One region of the Gracilibacillus sp. Marseille-QA3620 genome, then DNA from elsewhere that is predicted to be linked to it. Evidence: predicted binding sites of a transcription regulator. Region 1 holds the regulator's gene; the other holds the start of a gene.
What was found. Region 1 encodes Rex, which represses fermentation and respiration genes when NADH is low (regulators of the CRP and FNR family bind a similar motif). Its sites were predicted from a motif close to TTGTGAAATATTTCACAA; they were not measured.
Positions count from the first base shown of each region.

Region 2: pflB (formate C-acetyltransferase) is a predicted target of Rex. The motif match lies at 2,995-3,012, and genes of this name have one in related genera.

Region 1 covers NZ_CM143102.1:251,191-258,743, forward strand. The annotation lists gene tsaB (tRNA (adenosine(37)-N6)-threonylcarbamoyltransferase complex dimerization subunit type 1 TsaB) at 1-148, shown strand, start outside; gene rimI (ribosomal protein S18-alanine N-acetyltransferase) at 145-603, shown strand; gene tsaD (tRNA (adenosine(37)-N6)-threonylcarbamoyltransferase complex transferase subunit TsaD) at 597-1,613, shown strand; gene ACY8DX_RS01430 (ABC-F family ATP-binding cassette domain-containing protein) at 1,854-3,773, opposite strand; gene moaC (cyclic pyranopterin monophosphate synthase MoaC) at 3,917-4,429, shown strand; gene ACY8DX_RS01440 (redox-sensing transcriptional repressor Rex) at 4,452-5,141, shown strand; gene ACY8DX_RS01445 (YdiK family protein) at 5,160-5,378, opposite strand; gene ACY8DX_RS01450 (CPBP family intramembrane glutamic endopeptidase) at 5,375-6,097, opposite strand; gene groES (co-chaperone GroES) at 6,423-6,707, shown strand; gene groL (chaperonin GroEL) at 6,768-7,553, shown strand, end outside.
Region 2 covers NZ_CM143102.1:491,746-499,298, reverse strand. The annotation lists gene pflA (pyruvate formate-lyase-activating protein) at 1-496, opposite strand, end outside; gene pflB (formate C-acetyltransferase) at 607-2,859, opposite strand; gene ACY8DX_RS02505 (hypothetical protein) at 3,162-3,323, opposite strand; gene ACY8DX_RS02500 (M20/M25/M40 family metallo-hydrolase) at 3,377-5,020, opposite strand; gene menC (o-succinylbenzoate synthase) at 5,156-6,265, shown strand; gene ACY8DX_RS02490 (hypothetical protein) at 6,320-6,547, shown strand; gene ACY8DX_RS02485 (beta-class carbonic anhydrase) at 6,590-7,165, opposite strand; gene ACY8DX_RS02480 (amidohydrolase) at 7,321-7,553, shown strand, end outside.

The DNA of each region.
Region 1 (7,553 bases):
GCTTCATCATGCTCGCGCAGGTGAGCTTGCGATGCTGGGAATGCAAAGACCGGCAGAAGAGATTCATTCATTTGTACCGAATTATGTGCGTTTAGCGGAAGCAGAGGCGAAATGGTTAGAAGCTCAAGAGAAACAGAGGGAAGAATGATGACCAATCATACAGTGATGTTTCGGGCAATGACACTTGAGGATTTAGATGATGTGATGGAGGTTGAGCATGCCTCCTTTACTCTGCCATGGAGCAGGGAAGCCTTTTATAACGAGCTGGTGAACAACCAGTATGCCGTCTATCTTGTCGTGGAGGACAGAGGCCGTGTCATTGGTTATGGCGGACAATGGGTTATCCTAGATGAGGGGCATATCACGAATATCGCGCTTCTTCCTGCCTATCGCGGCTACGGCCTTGGCGAGGAGTTGATGATTCGTATGATGGGAACGGCGAAAAGCATGGGCGTTAAGCGAATGACCCTTGAAGTAAGGGTAACGAATCATGGTGCCCAGAAATTATATCGAAAAATGGGATTTCAAGAAGGCGGTATCCGAAAGAATTATTACACAGATAATATGGAGGATGCCTTAGTAATGTGGGTGGAATTATGGTAAAAAAGGATCAATTAATTTTAGCAATAGAAACAAGCTGTGATGAAACAGCAGCTGCAGTGATTAAGAATGGCCGGGAAATCCTTTCTAACGTGGTTGCCTCTCAAATTGAGAGTCATAAGCGCTTTGGCGGCGTCGTCCCGGAGATTGCCTCCAGACATCATGTAGAGGCTATTACGGTCGTCGTGGAGGAGGCCTTAGAGCAGGCAGGCATCACGTGGGATGAGATTGATGCAATTGCTGTGACAGAGGGACCAGGTCTGGTAGGTGCCCTCTTAATTGGCGTGAATGCAGCTAAGGCGATGGCATTTGCTCACGGCAAGCCGCTCGTGAATGTTCATCATATTGCCGGTCATATTTATGCGAATCGAATCTTGACAGAATTCCAATTCCCGCTGCTCTCTCTCGTCGTTTCAGGGGGACATACAGAGCTTGTGCTAATGAGGGAGCATGGTTCCTTTGAAGTGATAGGGGAAACACGTGATGATGCTGCGGGAGAGGCATATGATAAGGTCGCGCGCACGTTGAAGCTTCCATATCCGGGTGGTCCTCATATTGATCGCCTGGCCCATGAAGGGGAGTCGACGGTGAAATTACCGAGAGCATGGCTTGAAGAGGATTCTTATGATTTCAGCTTCAGCGGCCTGAAGTCTGCTGTCATCAATACACTTCATAATGCCTCCCAAAAGGGAGAAACCATTGCGCCTGAGGATCTCGCTTGCAGCTTCCAGGAGAGTGTGATTGATGTTCTTGTGACCAAGACATTGAAGGCAGCAGAGCAATACGGTGTGAAGCAAGTCTTACTTGCCGGCGGAGTAGCCGCCAACAAAGGATTGAGAGCAAGACTCGAAGAAGCCTTTGAAGGCAAGAAGGAGATTGAATTAATCATCCCGCCATTATATTTATGTACAGATAATGCGGTCATGATTGGGGCAGCCGGAAGCATTGCCTATGAGCAAGGCAGACGTGCTGGTATGGATTTAAATGCAAATCCAGGGTTAGATTTAGAATAATACACAAAAGAAGAGCCGCTGCTAAATCAGCGGCTCTTTCTTTATCCCTAAGTATTAGTGGTCAAAAAATGCAGAAAGTTCTAAAATGATTGTGGATAACTATGAGTTATGCACATTTTCTGTGGATAATACTTTCGATATCTGTGGATAATGTGGAAAAATAGGTTGAATACCTGATATAGTTATGAACTGTCTGTGGGTAAATATGTTGATAAAAAACGGGCCATGGACAGGCCCGTTTTAGGAGTCTTGGAGAATGGTCCATTCCTCCATTAATTCTTCCATGGTTGTTTCCGTCGTTGTGAGCTGTCCTTGGATTTCTAATGTTTTTTCGTGATCCTGATAAACCTCAGGGTCACAAAGCTGCTCATTATATTCAGCGATTTTTTCCTCGAGTGTTTCGATTGCTGCTTCAATTTCTTCAATGCGGCGCTGCCGCTTTCGGTTTTGCTTTTTTAATTCTTTATCCTCTTGATAGGAGGACTTTTCCACAGTCTGTTGATTGGCTTGCACCGCAGGTTTATTCTCAAGCTCTGCCAGTTCAGCAAGCTCCCGCTTTTTCTCGACGTAATAGTCGTAATCCCCAAGATATTCAACCGTGCCAGCTGGCCCCATCTCAATGACTTTGTCAGCAATTCGGTTGATGAAGTAGCGGTCATGGGAAACGAATAAAAGGGTGCCGGGATAGTCGACAAGAGCATTTTCTAAGACGAGCTTGCTGTCGAGGTCCAAATGGTTTGTCGGCTCATCGAGGATAAGCAGATTGGCCTTTTGCATCATCAGTTTTGAGAGGGCAAGCCTTGCCTTCTCACCGCCGCTCAGGGTGGAGACGGTCTTCATTACATCATCGCCGCTGAAGAGGAAGTTGCCGAGGATGGAGCGAATATCCTTTTCCTGGCTCATCGGGTAGTCATCCCACAGCTCATTGAGCACAGTCTTATTGGATGAAAGATTCGCCTGTTCCTGGTCATAGTAGCCGACCGTGACATTAGCGCCGAATTGGAACTCGCCGCTGATGGCAGGGAGCTTGTCCGTGATGGTCTTAAGAAGGGTTGATTTTCCGATTCCATTCGGACCGATGAGGGCAATGCTTTCACCGCGTGTGATGCGGAAATTAATCGATTTAGCTACAGGCTCTTCATAGCCAATAGCGATATCGTTTGCCTGTAATACCTCGTTTCCGCTTTGCTTCTCTATTTGGAAGGAGAAGTTAGCAGACTTTTCGTCACCTTGAGGGCGGTCAAGCAATTCCATGCGCTCAAGCTGCTTCTGACGGCTCTGTGCCCTCTTGGTTGTGGACGCACGTGCGATATTTCGCTGCACGAAATCCCTTAGCTTGGCAATCTCATCCTGCTGCTTTTCAAACAGCTTCTGGTTGCGCTCATATTCCTCTGCTTTTTGGACAAGGTATTTGCTATAATTGCCTGTATATTTACTGATGGACGTACGTGAAAGCTCCATGACCTGATTGACGACCTTATCGAGGAAGTAGCGATCATGGGAGACAATTAAGATAGCGCCAGGATAGGATTGCAAATATCCCTCAAGCCAGGATAGCGTATCGATATCAAGATGGTTAGTCGGCTCATCGAGAATCAATAAATCAGGCTTCGTCAGCAATAGTTTCCCAAGGGCAAGCCGTGTCTTCTGTCCGCCGCTCAATGAGCTGACAGGTGTAGCATAATCGTAATCGGCAAAATTAAGACCATGCAGGACGGAGCGGATATCATTTTCCATCTGATAGCCTCCGGCATTCTTGAATTGCTCCTGCAAATGATCATAATCCTTCAATATTCGCTCATAACGGGTGCTGTCATGATAGATATCAGGGTCAGACATGGATTTCTCCAAGGCGCGCAAGTCTTCCTCCTGCTTTTGCAGATTGGCGAACACCGTCAACATCTCATCCCAGATGGATAGGTCAGAATTCAAGCCTGTATGCTGGGCAAGATAGCCGATTGTAGTTCCCTTTGGCATGAAGATATTGCCGCCATCATGCGAAAGCTGACCAGCGATAATCTTCAGGAGGGTGGATTTCCCAGCGCCATTGCGGCCAACGAGAGCAATTCGGTCTTTCGATTGCACTTCAAGCTTAATACTGGACAAAATTGCTTCTGCACCATAATATTTGGATACATTGTTAACTTGTAAAATTATCATGATTCTCACCTCAAGAAGTACTAGCCTTAGTGTATCTTACGGAGTCTGGGAACCGCAACTGAATAGGACATATGTGAATATTTACACAAACGTTACCACGAAATTGAAATATATTATAAGATAAAGGTAGAGGGGGAATGGCGATGAGTGAATTCACTCATTTCAATGAGCAGGGAAGAGCGAAGATGGTTGATATTGCGCATAAGCCTGAGACAACCCGCATCGCGATAGCGGAATCAAGCATTTTAGTTAAGGAAGAGATTTATGAGAAAATCAGTTCCGGTGAAATGGAAAAGGGTGACGTCTTAGCTGTGGCCCAAGTGGCTGGCATTATGGCAGCGAAGAAAACATCTGATATAATTCCTATGTGCCATCCGATTTCCCTCAAAGGAATAGACATCCGTTTCTTTTGGGAAGCTGAACAAGAACAGAGGCGTCTGCGCATCCAGGTGTCTGTGAAGACGAAGGGAAGCACAGGTGTAGAAATGGAAGCCCTAACAGCGGCCTCGGTTACTGCGCTGACCGTTTATGACATGTGCAAGGCCATTGATAAGGGCATGGTTATCGGAGAAACATATCTAGTTAAGAAGACAGGCGGAGTATCCAGTCCGGATTTCCAAAAACAATTGGACGAGAATAAGCATAGGGGACTCTAATAGTAAGGGAGAAGGGAAAGAAATGTTGCAGGAGAATACAAAAATACCACAAGCGACAGCGAAGCGGCTGCCGCTGTACTACCGATTTATACAGAACTTACATGCCTCCGGGAAGCTGAGGGTGTCCTCAGCAGAGCTGAGTGAGGCCGTCAAAGTCGATTCCGCGACAATCAGGAGAGATTTCTCCTATTTCGGAGCGCTAGGAAAGAAAGGCTACGGCTATAATGTCAATTACTTGCTGTCCTTCTTCCGTAAGACACTAGACCAGGATGAGCTCACTCAAGTGGCCCTGATTGGTGTCGGGAACCTGGGGACTGCTTTCTTGAACTATAATTTCATGAAGAATAATAATACGAAGATTGAAATTGCCTTTGATGTATCGCCTGAGAAGGTGGGAACCTTCATCGGGGACGTGCCAATCTTTGATATGGATGCACTTGAGAGCAAGCTCGCAAACTCAAATATCAAGGTGGCTATTTTAACGGTACCAGCCCAAGCGGCTCAACCTATTACGGACAGGCTTGTGGCAGCAAATGTGAAAGCCATACTGAACTTTACGCCAGCACGTTTAAGTGTACCAGATTCCATTCGGGTCCATCATATTGACCTGGCTGTAGAGCTTCAATCGCTTGTTTATTTCTTAAAGCATTATCCTTCTGGTGGAAACGAAGAAATAAAAGAAGACGAAAAAGCAGAAAATCTCGAAGAATAAACTTCGAGATTTTCTGCTTTATTTGCTCTTTGGCTGCTGTTCGTTTTTCATTTGCTTGATCTTGCGGTGGATACCGATAAAGCGAATACCGGATCCAATATCAAGCGTTGCCAGGATGACCAGGAAGTAAGTAAAGAAATCCCAGCCGCTCCTTGTTACATTTTGGACTGCGAAAAAGATAAACACAGCCCCCAGGATGAAATAAATCGTTGCCATATACAACGGTGATCGTCTCATAATAAACCTCCGATAAAACTTTGTGCCTTCTCCATCTCTTTGATTAAATCACCTGAATAGGTGGAAAGGAGGACAACAAGTGTATTCATGCTAACGTGCGCAATGATTGGCACAATAATTCTGCCTGTTTTGACATAGAGATAGGCGAATGTGAAGCCCATCGCTGAATAAAGCAAGGTATGCTCAGGCTCGCCGTGTGCAAGTGAAAAGATAACTGAGCTGATTAAAGCGCTAAGGAAGAACCCAAACCGCTTATATAATAGTGCCCCGAATAGAATCTTCCGGAACACGATTTCCTCCAAAATGGGTCCAATGACAGAAGTAATTAGAATTACAACTGGAAACATCTCGATTAAGGCGAGGATATTCTTTGTGTTCTCAGATTCTCCCTTAATGTTGAAAATCTGCTGTTCAATCGTACCCGCAACAGCCTGGGCAATCAAGGCAAGGAAGATTCCTCCGACAGCCCATGCAAGAGAACTGCCAAGCGGCATACGCTCCCACCGTTCCATTTCATTACGCTCATTCCTCAAGAAGAATAACGTAATGATGAGGGCAATGAAGAAGCTGATAATAATCCAATAGACGACTGAATAGATGGCTACTTGATCCTCGGCCACGAAGTTCGGCAGAATCCATCCCATTAGAGGTAGACCGATAATGCTCGATAGCTGCATGGCAACGTATATAAGGACAATCAGCCAATAATTTTTCTTCAAAGACAAAACTCCTTTAATGACAAGTATCCAAATCAAGCGGGCTTAATGTCAGCCCAATACGAAAAAGCTACACCATCATTCTACCCGTTTTTCCCCCTTAGGTACAATTGCAAAACTTTTCCCTTTATATATAACATAATCTGCCCTGCAAAGGGGTATACTAGCCCAAGTGAAAGCGGAGAAAATGACCTTATAAAATTTTCTAAAATTTTCGCTCATATCTCTTGCAAATCAGATAGTCTTTATTTAATATATAAATTGTGTTAGCACTCATACCTAATGAGTGCTAATAAAAATGGAGATAACTTTAAGGAGGTAGTTTTACTTGTTAAAGCCACTAGGAGATCGCGTTGTGATTGAACTTGTCGCACAAGAGGAGAAAACTGCAAGCGGCATCGTGTTACCTGACACTGCCAAAGAAAAACCATCTGAAGGCAAAATCGTAGCGGTAGGCACAGGCCGTGTCCTTGAGAATGGGGAGCGTGTAGGATTGGAAGTATCCGAAGGCGACCACATTATCTTCTCTAAATACGCAGGTACTGAAGTGAAATACGAAGGCAACGAATACTTAATTTTACGTGAAAGCGACATTTTAGCTGTAATCGGATAAGCAAAGCTAATGTCGGTTAAAAAATATCATACTACAAAATTTTGAGGAGGTAATTTACGAATGGCTAAAGACATTAAATTTAGTGAAGAAGCACGCCGCGCTATGCTTCGCGGGGTTGACGCATTAGCTGATACAGTAAAAGTTACACTTGGACCGAAAGGACGCAATGTTGTACTTGAGAAGAAATTCGGTTCTCCGCTTATCACAAACGATGGTGTAACAATCGCGAAAGAAATTGAGCTTGAAGATGCATTCGAAAACATGGGTGCGAAGCTTGTTGCTGAAGTAGCAAGCAAAACAAACGAAATCGCTGGTGACGGTACGACAACTGCGACTGTTCTTGCTCAAGCGATGATTCGTGAAGGATTAAAGAACGTAACTGCTGGCGCTAACCCAATGGGCGTACGTAAAGGAATCGAGAAAGCTGTTTCTGTTGCAATCGAAGAATTACAAGCTATCTCTAAACCAATCGAAGGCAAAGCTTCTATCGCACAGGTTGCGGCAATCTCTTCTGCTGACGAAGAAGTAGGTCAATTGATTGCTGAAGCGATGGAACGCGTTGGCAACGACGGCGTTATCACAATCGAAGAATCTAAAGGATTCACAACTGAGCTAGATGTTGTTGAAGGTATGCAATTCGACCGCGGATATTCTTCTCCATACATGGTAACGGACTCTGACAAAATGGAAGCAGTCCTTGAAAATCCATACATCTTAATCACTGACAAGAAAATTTCCAACATCCAAGAAGTACTTCCTGTCCTTGAGCAAGTTGTTCAACAAGGCAAACCATTATTGTTGATCGCAGAAGATGTTGAAGGTGAAGCGCAAGCAACACTTGTTGTG
Region 2 (7,553 bases), 240 kb from region 1:
GCATTTTCTTATCAGAGAGATAACGGGCAAATTCCAGAATGTTTTCATTCGGCTTGCCTGTGAGTTTAATATGGCGTTTGCTGTCAATATGCTTCAAATCGAGAAGAATCAAGTCCGTATATTTCAACAACTCTTCAAGCTGCGCATGGAACTCAGGTGTGTTTGCATAGCATCCGCCTGATGTATCAATTGTTGTATGAATGCCTTTTTCCTTGCATTGCTTGAACAATTCAATCAGAAACGGTATTTGCAAAAGCGGCTCTCCGCCGCTGACTGTAATACCGCCGCCAGATGCATCCATAAATGCTTTATATTGAACGGCCTCTGCCACGATTTCATCCGGTGTCATTTTATTACCAGTACCGATTTTCCATGTATCAGCATTATGGCAGTATTGGCAGCGTAACAAGCAGCCTTGAGTAAATACTATATATCGGATCCCTGGGCCATCTACTGTTCCGCAAGTTTCAACAGAGTGAATATTCCCGTATATCATGAGATCCCATCCTTTCTTTGCAAAAAAATGTAAGTTCGTTTTTATAAGAGAGTCCCCCTGCCTTTTAACAGGGAGACTCTGTTTTGTTCTAGAAGTAATCTTCTATTCTATTACATTGTTTCGTGGAACGTACGGTTGATAACATCGATTTGCTGCTCACGAGTCAACTTGATGAAGTTAACCGCATATCCGGATACACGGATTGTCAATTGTGGATACTCTTCTGGGTGTTCCATCGCATCAAGCAATGTATCACGGTTGAACACGTTGATGTTTAGGTGGTGACCAGTGTTTGCTGCATAACCGTCAAGGATTGCTGCGAGGTTCGCTACACGTTGTTCTTCATCACGACCAAGCGCTTTTGGCACCATAGAGAATGTGTTAGAGATACCATCTAAAGAGTACTCATATGGAAGCTTCGCTACAGATGATAGGGAAGCAAGAGCACCTTTTGTATCACGTCCGTGCATTGGGTTTGCACCAGGAGCGAATGGCTCGCCAGCGCGACGTCCATCTGGTGTGTTACCTGTTTTCTTACCATACACTACGTTGGAAGTAATTGTAAGAACAGATTGTGTGTGAACAGAGTTACGGTAAGTTTTATGTTTTTTCAATTTGATCATGAAGCGTTTAACAAGATCTACTGCCATGCTGTCTACGCGATCATCGTTGTTTCCGTATTTAGGGAAATCGCCAGTTGTTTTGAAATCAACTGCAAGGCCGTTTTCGTCACGGATTACTTCTACTTTACCATATTTGATGGCACTTAAGGAGTCAGCCGCTACAGACAATCCAGCGATACCAGCCGCCATTGTGCGAAGGATCTCAACATCGTGAAGAGCCATTTCAATGCGCTCGTAGCTGTATTTATCATGCATGTAGTGAATAACATTCAATGTGTTGATGTAAAGCTCTGCAAGCCATTCCATCATGCTATCGAATTTCTCCATTACTTCATCGAAATCAAGCACATCAGATGTGATTGGTGCGAAGTTAGGAGCTACTTGAATTTTAAGTTTTTCATCGACACCGCCGTTGATAGCGTAAAGCAATGCTTTCGCTAGGTTCGCACGAGCGCCGAAGAATTGCATTTGTTTACCGATACGCATAGCAGATACGCAGCATGCGATACCGTAGTCATCACCATATTCTTTGATCATGATGTCATCGTTTTCGTACTGAATTGCACTAGTTTCGATAGACATTTTAGCACAGAACTTCTTGAATCCTTCAGGAAGCTTAGTAGACCATAATACAGTCAAGTTTGGCTCTGGAGCTGGTCCAAGGTTAGATAATGTGTGCAAGAAACGGAAGGAGTTCTTTGTAACAAGTGTTCTGCCGTCTAATGCCATACCACCGATTGATTCTGTTACCCATGTTGGGTCACCGCTGAACAATTGGTTGTAATCAGGAGTACGAGCAAATTTCACAAGACGCAGCTTCATGATGAAGTGGTCAACGATTTCTTGTGCTTCAACTTCTGTTAATGTGCCTTCACGAAGGTCACGCTCAATGTAGATATCTAGGAATGAAGATGTACGTCCTAGAGACATTGCCGCACCATTTTGCTCCTTGATTGCTGCAAGGTAACCGAAGTATAACCATTGAACAGCTTCTTTCGCATTTGTAGCTGGTTTAGAGATATCGAAGCCGTAGATTTCAGCTAATTGTTTTAATTCGTTTAATGCGCGAATTTGTTCGCTCAATTCTTCACGTTGGCGAATAACGTCCTCAGACATTGTTCTCGCACCAAAGTTTTTCAATTCTGTTTTACGCTCAGAGATCAAGAAGTCTACACCATATAGAGCTACACGACGGTAGTCACCGATGATGCGTCCACGTCCGTAAGCATCTGGAAGACCAGTGATGATACCAGCTTTACGAGCAAGCTTCATTTCGTCTGTGTAAGCATCGAATACGCCTTGGTTATGTGTTTTGCGGTAGTCAGTAAAGATTTTTTGTACTTCTTCATCAACTGTGAAACCGTAAGATTCAGCAGCATTTACTGCCATGCGGATTCCGCCGAATGGTTGAAGTGAGCGTTTGAATGGTTTGTCAGTTTGGAAACCAACAATCGTTTCAAGCTCTTTATTTAAGTATCCTGGACCGTGGGAAGTAATAGTAGATACTACTTTAGAATCGAGATCAAGCACGCCGCCTGCTTCGCGTTCTTGTTTTGTAAGATCCATTACTTGTGCCCATAGTTGGTTAGTTGCTTCTGTTGGACCTGCTAAGAATTCGTCATTTCCAGTGTATGGAGTGATGTTTTTCATGATGAAGTCACGTGTGTTAACTTCTTTCTGCCAGTCTCCGCCAGCAAATCCTCTCCATGCATCTTGTACTTTCGTTAATACTTGTTCCATTTTGAAACCTCCATTATCCTGCATTTTTTTATGCGTCAAATGATTGAGTTAATGATTATTTTTTGTATAACAGTTATCTATAATCAAATGATACACCCAAAATGTGATTTTGTGAACAACATTTTTTTGAACATCTTGTGAAAATGTTAACATTCCTTATATATCAAGGGTTTTGGAAGTTTATTAATTTTTACCATTTTTAAAATCGCTATTTTTCGCCAAACTGTTACATAAAAAAATGTCGAAAAAACAGAACTGTACTATAAAAGGCTACCAATCAGATGGCAGCCTTTTCATTTTCTTCAGCTTTCTTTTTCTTTGACTCGGTTCTTAAATGCTTCCTTTGTTACAATGTACTCTTCCTCTGTTTCATGAATCTCATGATTACCGCCTGTTTCCGCATCATGCGGAAACTCGCCTGGATGGCCCTTTTTCTTATGATTAAAGCCGACGCCTCTGCTCATGATCTCATCCCTCCTTTTGCTTCCTAGTGTGCCACATCAAGGAGGAAATATGATTAATACGTGTACACCGCATGTTTGAGAAGAGCTGGCAATACTTCCGTAGAAAATGGAATATGCAATCGCTCTGTCCGCTTATGAGCATCCTTGCCATATGGACCAATATTCACTGTCGGCACATCAAGACCGGCAATTAATTCAAGCGGTATATCATAACCCTCACCATATAAAGGCATCTCCTTCTCCAGCACCTTAGCAACCTTATCTCTGTCGCGGAGACGGAAATAACTTACATCAGATAGGCCAGGGAAATAAGATATGATTCCAATCTCTTCATTATAATCCTTCTTCGCCTTATCGATGCAGCCAGCAACTACTGCTCTAGCACGCTCATCCCTTTCTCCATCCTTTAAGTACACATGAGGATAATAAGGAGGTGAAAGCATAATTAAGTAGAAGGGTGCCAACGACTTAAAATAGGAAGAAATCACTCCTGCAATGGCCGCTGTCAATTTCCCCATATTGGCTCCTAAATCCTGTTCAAGCTTCTTCACATGCTCTTCAATGGCCTGACGGAATGCACTTCCATGCTCCTTTAGCCCCTTTTCATATAACTCCCAATACGTATACACCTGTGGTTTAACAATCTTGCGTGCACTGACTCCATCTTCATAGCCCAATGCTTGATACGTTTTCTCCAATCGTTCTCCAATGTACTCACTGCTGTCCTGACCGATTTTCTTCAGCTTGCCCATCACTTCCTCCGGGGTTTGAAGGAGTGTCAAGATATTTAGCAGGATATAGGAACTCGTCGGTGTTTGGACATCATAGGATTCCTTCAAGTCTGTCAGCTTTAGAGTCGTTGGCAGAGGATTCCGTTCCCCTTGTGCCTGTTCAAGAAAGACTGTCGCAAGCTCGGTTCTCTCAGCATACACACTCGCCATCCATGCAGCATTCAGTCCTTCTAACGGCTCCCCTACATGCGTTTCCGTCCCTATACAATAGATAAGCGGAAGCATTTTTCCAACCGAGCCGGTATAGAAATACTTTGACCGATCACCAGGATACGCTCCAAAGCTCGGCTCTGAACAAATCGTCAGTTCATAATTCAATCCATATTTCGAGCGAATCTCATCCAATAATTCGACCCCAGCAAACATTCCTGCTGAATAACGTTCTTCATCCGGGGTTGCCAATAGCAAAAGATTGTATCCAAGATCCTCTTTCTGACAAACTTCTGATATTAAAGCCATCTGCGCAGCTAGTCCGGCTTTCATATCCATGATGCCCCTGCCGAAGATCCATTCACCTGACTGGAGATCCTCCTTGGCATCCTCTGGCAGCTCCTCCCGCTCCAATGCTCTTGTATAATCAATTGGTGAAAAGGCCAATGATGTAAGCCGCCCAAAGTCCTCTACCCCAACCACGTCATAATGGCTTAATAGAATGATCGTACGATTAGCTTCATTATTTCCTTTATACAAACAGGCAACAGCCTTCCGCTCAAGCACATCATGCTTAATTGCCTTTTTGAAAATATACTCGGGATGCTGCTGATAATATGGCAATTCCATTAGGATAGAGACAATCTCCTCCTCCATCCGAAGCTCTCCCCTTGTACCTGTCACACTTGGAACTCTCACCAATCGGAGCAATATGTCTAAAATACCTTCTTTTGTATTCCAATGCCCTATACTCATAGCGACCCCCACTTCAAAATCTCACTCATTTCTTTCCATTATACCAGTTAAAGTTAGAATATTCCGTTCATTCTATTTGTTGCGAAAGCAAAGGTGGATTTGGGATACTTGAAGGAGATTAAGGGGTGTTAGCAAATGCGAATAAAAGAAATAAATCTTCATCATATACAGATGAAGCTAAAGAACCCATTCACCAATAGCTTCAGTACTGTGAAAGATCGGCGCTTTATTATCATTGAAGCCGTTCTGGAGGATGGACTAACAGGATGGGGAGAATGTGTTGCCTTCGAACATCCTTGGTACACGGAAGAAACCATTTATACATGTGCGCACCTATTAAAGGATGTACTCATCCCCTCCGTAATGAATAAGCCAATCCGCCACCCGGATGATCTAACCGCCCTCTTCGCTCCTGTACGGCGAAACCCAATGGCGAAAAGCGCTTTGGAAGGAGCTGTCTGGGATCTTTATGCGAAGAAGAACGGCCTTTCACTGGCAAAGGCTTTAGGCGGAGAGAAGAAACGAATTGAAGCAGGTATTAGTATCGGCTTGAAGGAAACAGATGAGGAGCTTTTCAGTACTATTGACGAGGCTCTTAAACAGGGCTATAAGCGTATCAAATTAAAGATTAAGCCTGGCCAGGATATATCGCTCATCAGCAAGGTCCGCACTCGCTATCCAAGCCTTCCAATCATGGCAGATGCCAACTCAGCCTATACATTGGCAGACTTAGAACGACTACACGCGCTTGACCAATATGATTTAATGATGATTGAACAGCCGCTTGCCTATAATGACTTATACGAGCATGCTCTGTTGCAAAAAGAATTACACACAAAAATCTGCCTTGATGAAAGCATCCAATCCGCTCATGACGCCCTGCAAGCTATCCAATTCGGCAGCTGCCAGGTCATCAATCTGAAAATCGGACGCGTCGGCGGACTATCTGAATCCTTGAAAATTCTCAAGCTATGTGAGGAAGCTGGCATTGACGTCTGGTGCGGAGGAATGCTCGAGACGGGAATCAGCCGGGCACATACGATTGCCCTTGCTTCCATGAATGCAGTCAATCTCCCTGGAGATATCTCCAGCACCCAAAATTATTGGCATCAGGATATCACCATTCCAGAGGTTGTTGTATCAAATGGCTATATTGTAGTACCAGAAAATCCTGGTACAGGCTTTGAGATTGACCGCAAAGCGCTTGAAGCCTTCACGATTCACAAAGAGTGCTTCCATGCATAATCTTCCATATTCAGGGTAAAGAAAAGAAAACCACAAATGGGAGATGATGTCGCTATGTCAAAAGACAAAAAGCAATTATCTAGGGGTAAAATGGATAATCCGGAACATACACTCACAGATAAAGAGCATATACTAGATAAATTTGAGGAAGAGCAAAACGTAGACCCGATTCCGATTGAGGACCTACGTCAGGAGAATAAGGAAGAACGGCACAAGCATGACACGAAGCAATCCTCCTCAAGCGAGAAGAAATTTAAGCCTGAAAAGCAGAAGACTGATTAACCAAACACCCCCGGATGAAACATCCGGGGGTGTTAAATTTATTTATTTTTCATCAAGAACTTCATAACCATCGGTCACAATAGACAGCTTCCCAGTCTCCGGATTAATCACCATCCCTGTCACAGGAATATGAGCCGGAATTAAGGGATGATTCTTTATCAAATTCACGCTCTCATTCACACTTTCCTGAACATTAGAGAATCCTTTCACCCAGCTGTTCACCTTAATGCCTACATTCTCTAATGTCTGGAATGTTTCCTCCGGCACCCCATTGTCTTTCATTTTATCAATGAACACATCAGGATCAATCGTGGACATCCCGCAATCCTCATGTCCAACGACAAACACTTCCTCCGCACCAAGTGCATGAATGGCCACAAGCACAGAACGCATCACACTGCCAAACGGATGATTCACAATAGCTCCTGCCGTCTTGATGATCTTCACATCTCCATTGGAAATATTCATCGCCTTCGGCAGCAGCTCCACCAACCTCGTATCCATACAGCTAATGACAACCATCTTCTTGTCAGGAAACTTATCGGTCTTATATGGCGTATATTCCTTCTTATCTACAAATTCACGATTGTAGGCCATTATTTCATCTAATGTATTCATTCTTCCGCCCCCTAAAAATGAGTGTCTATCTTTTTATTGTACATAAGTTGGCAAAATAGTTAAAATAATATACAAATTTTAGAAGACGGAAACTTCCTGCAGTAGTTGCGTAAACTATCCTAATACCAAAATTCACAAGTGGAAAGGATACCCCAATCTTGAAGAAGAAATTGAAGCATCTCGAACCGCACGTACATTCAACATACTCCCATCTTCATTCCCACCCAGAGGTAAGCTGGAACGAGAAAGAAACTGCCGCATATATCCTTCAGCGACTAAGCGAAGATGGACTCAAATGCACCCCATTTCCCTCCTTCCCTGGCTTAATTGCTGAAATCGGCACCGGACGGCCCGTCATCGCCATCCGCGCGGATATGGACGCACTCTG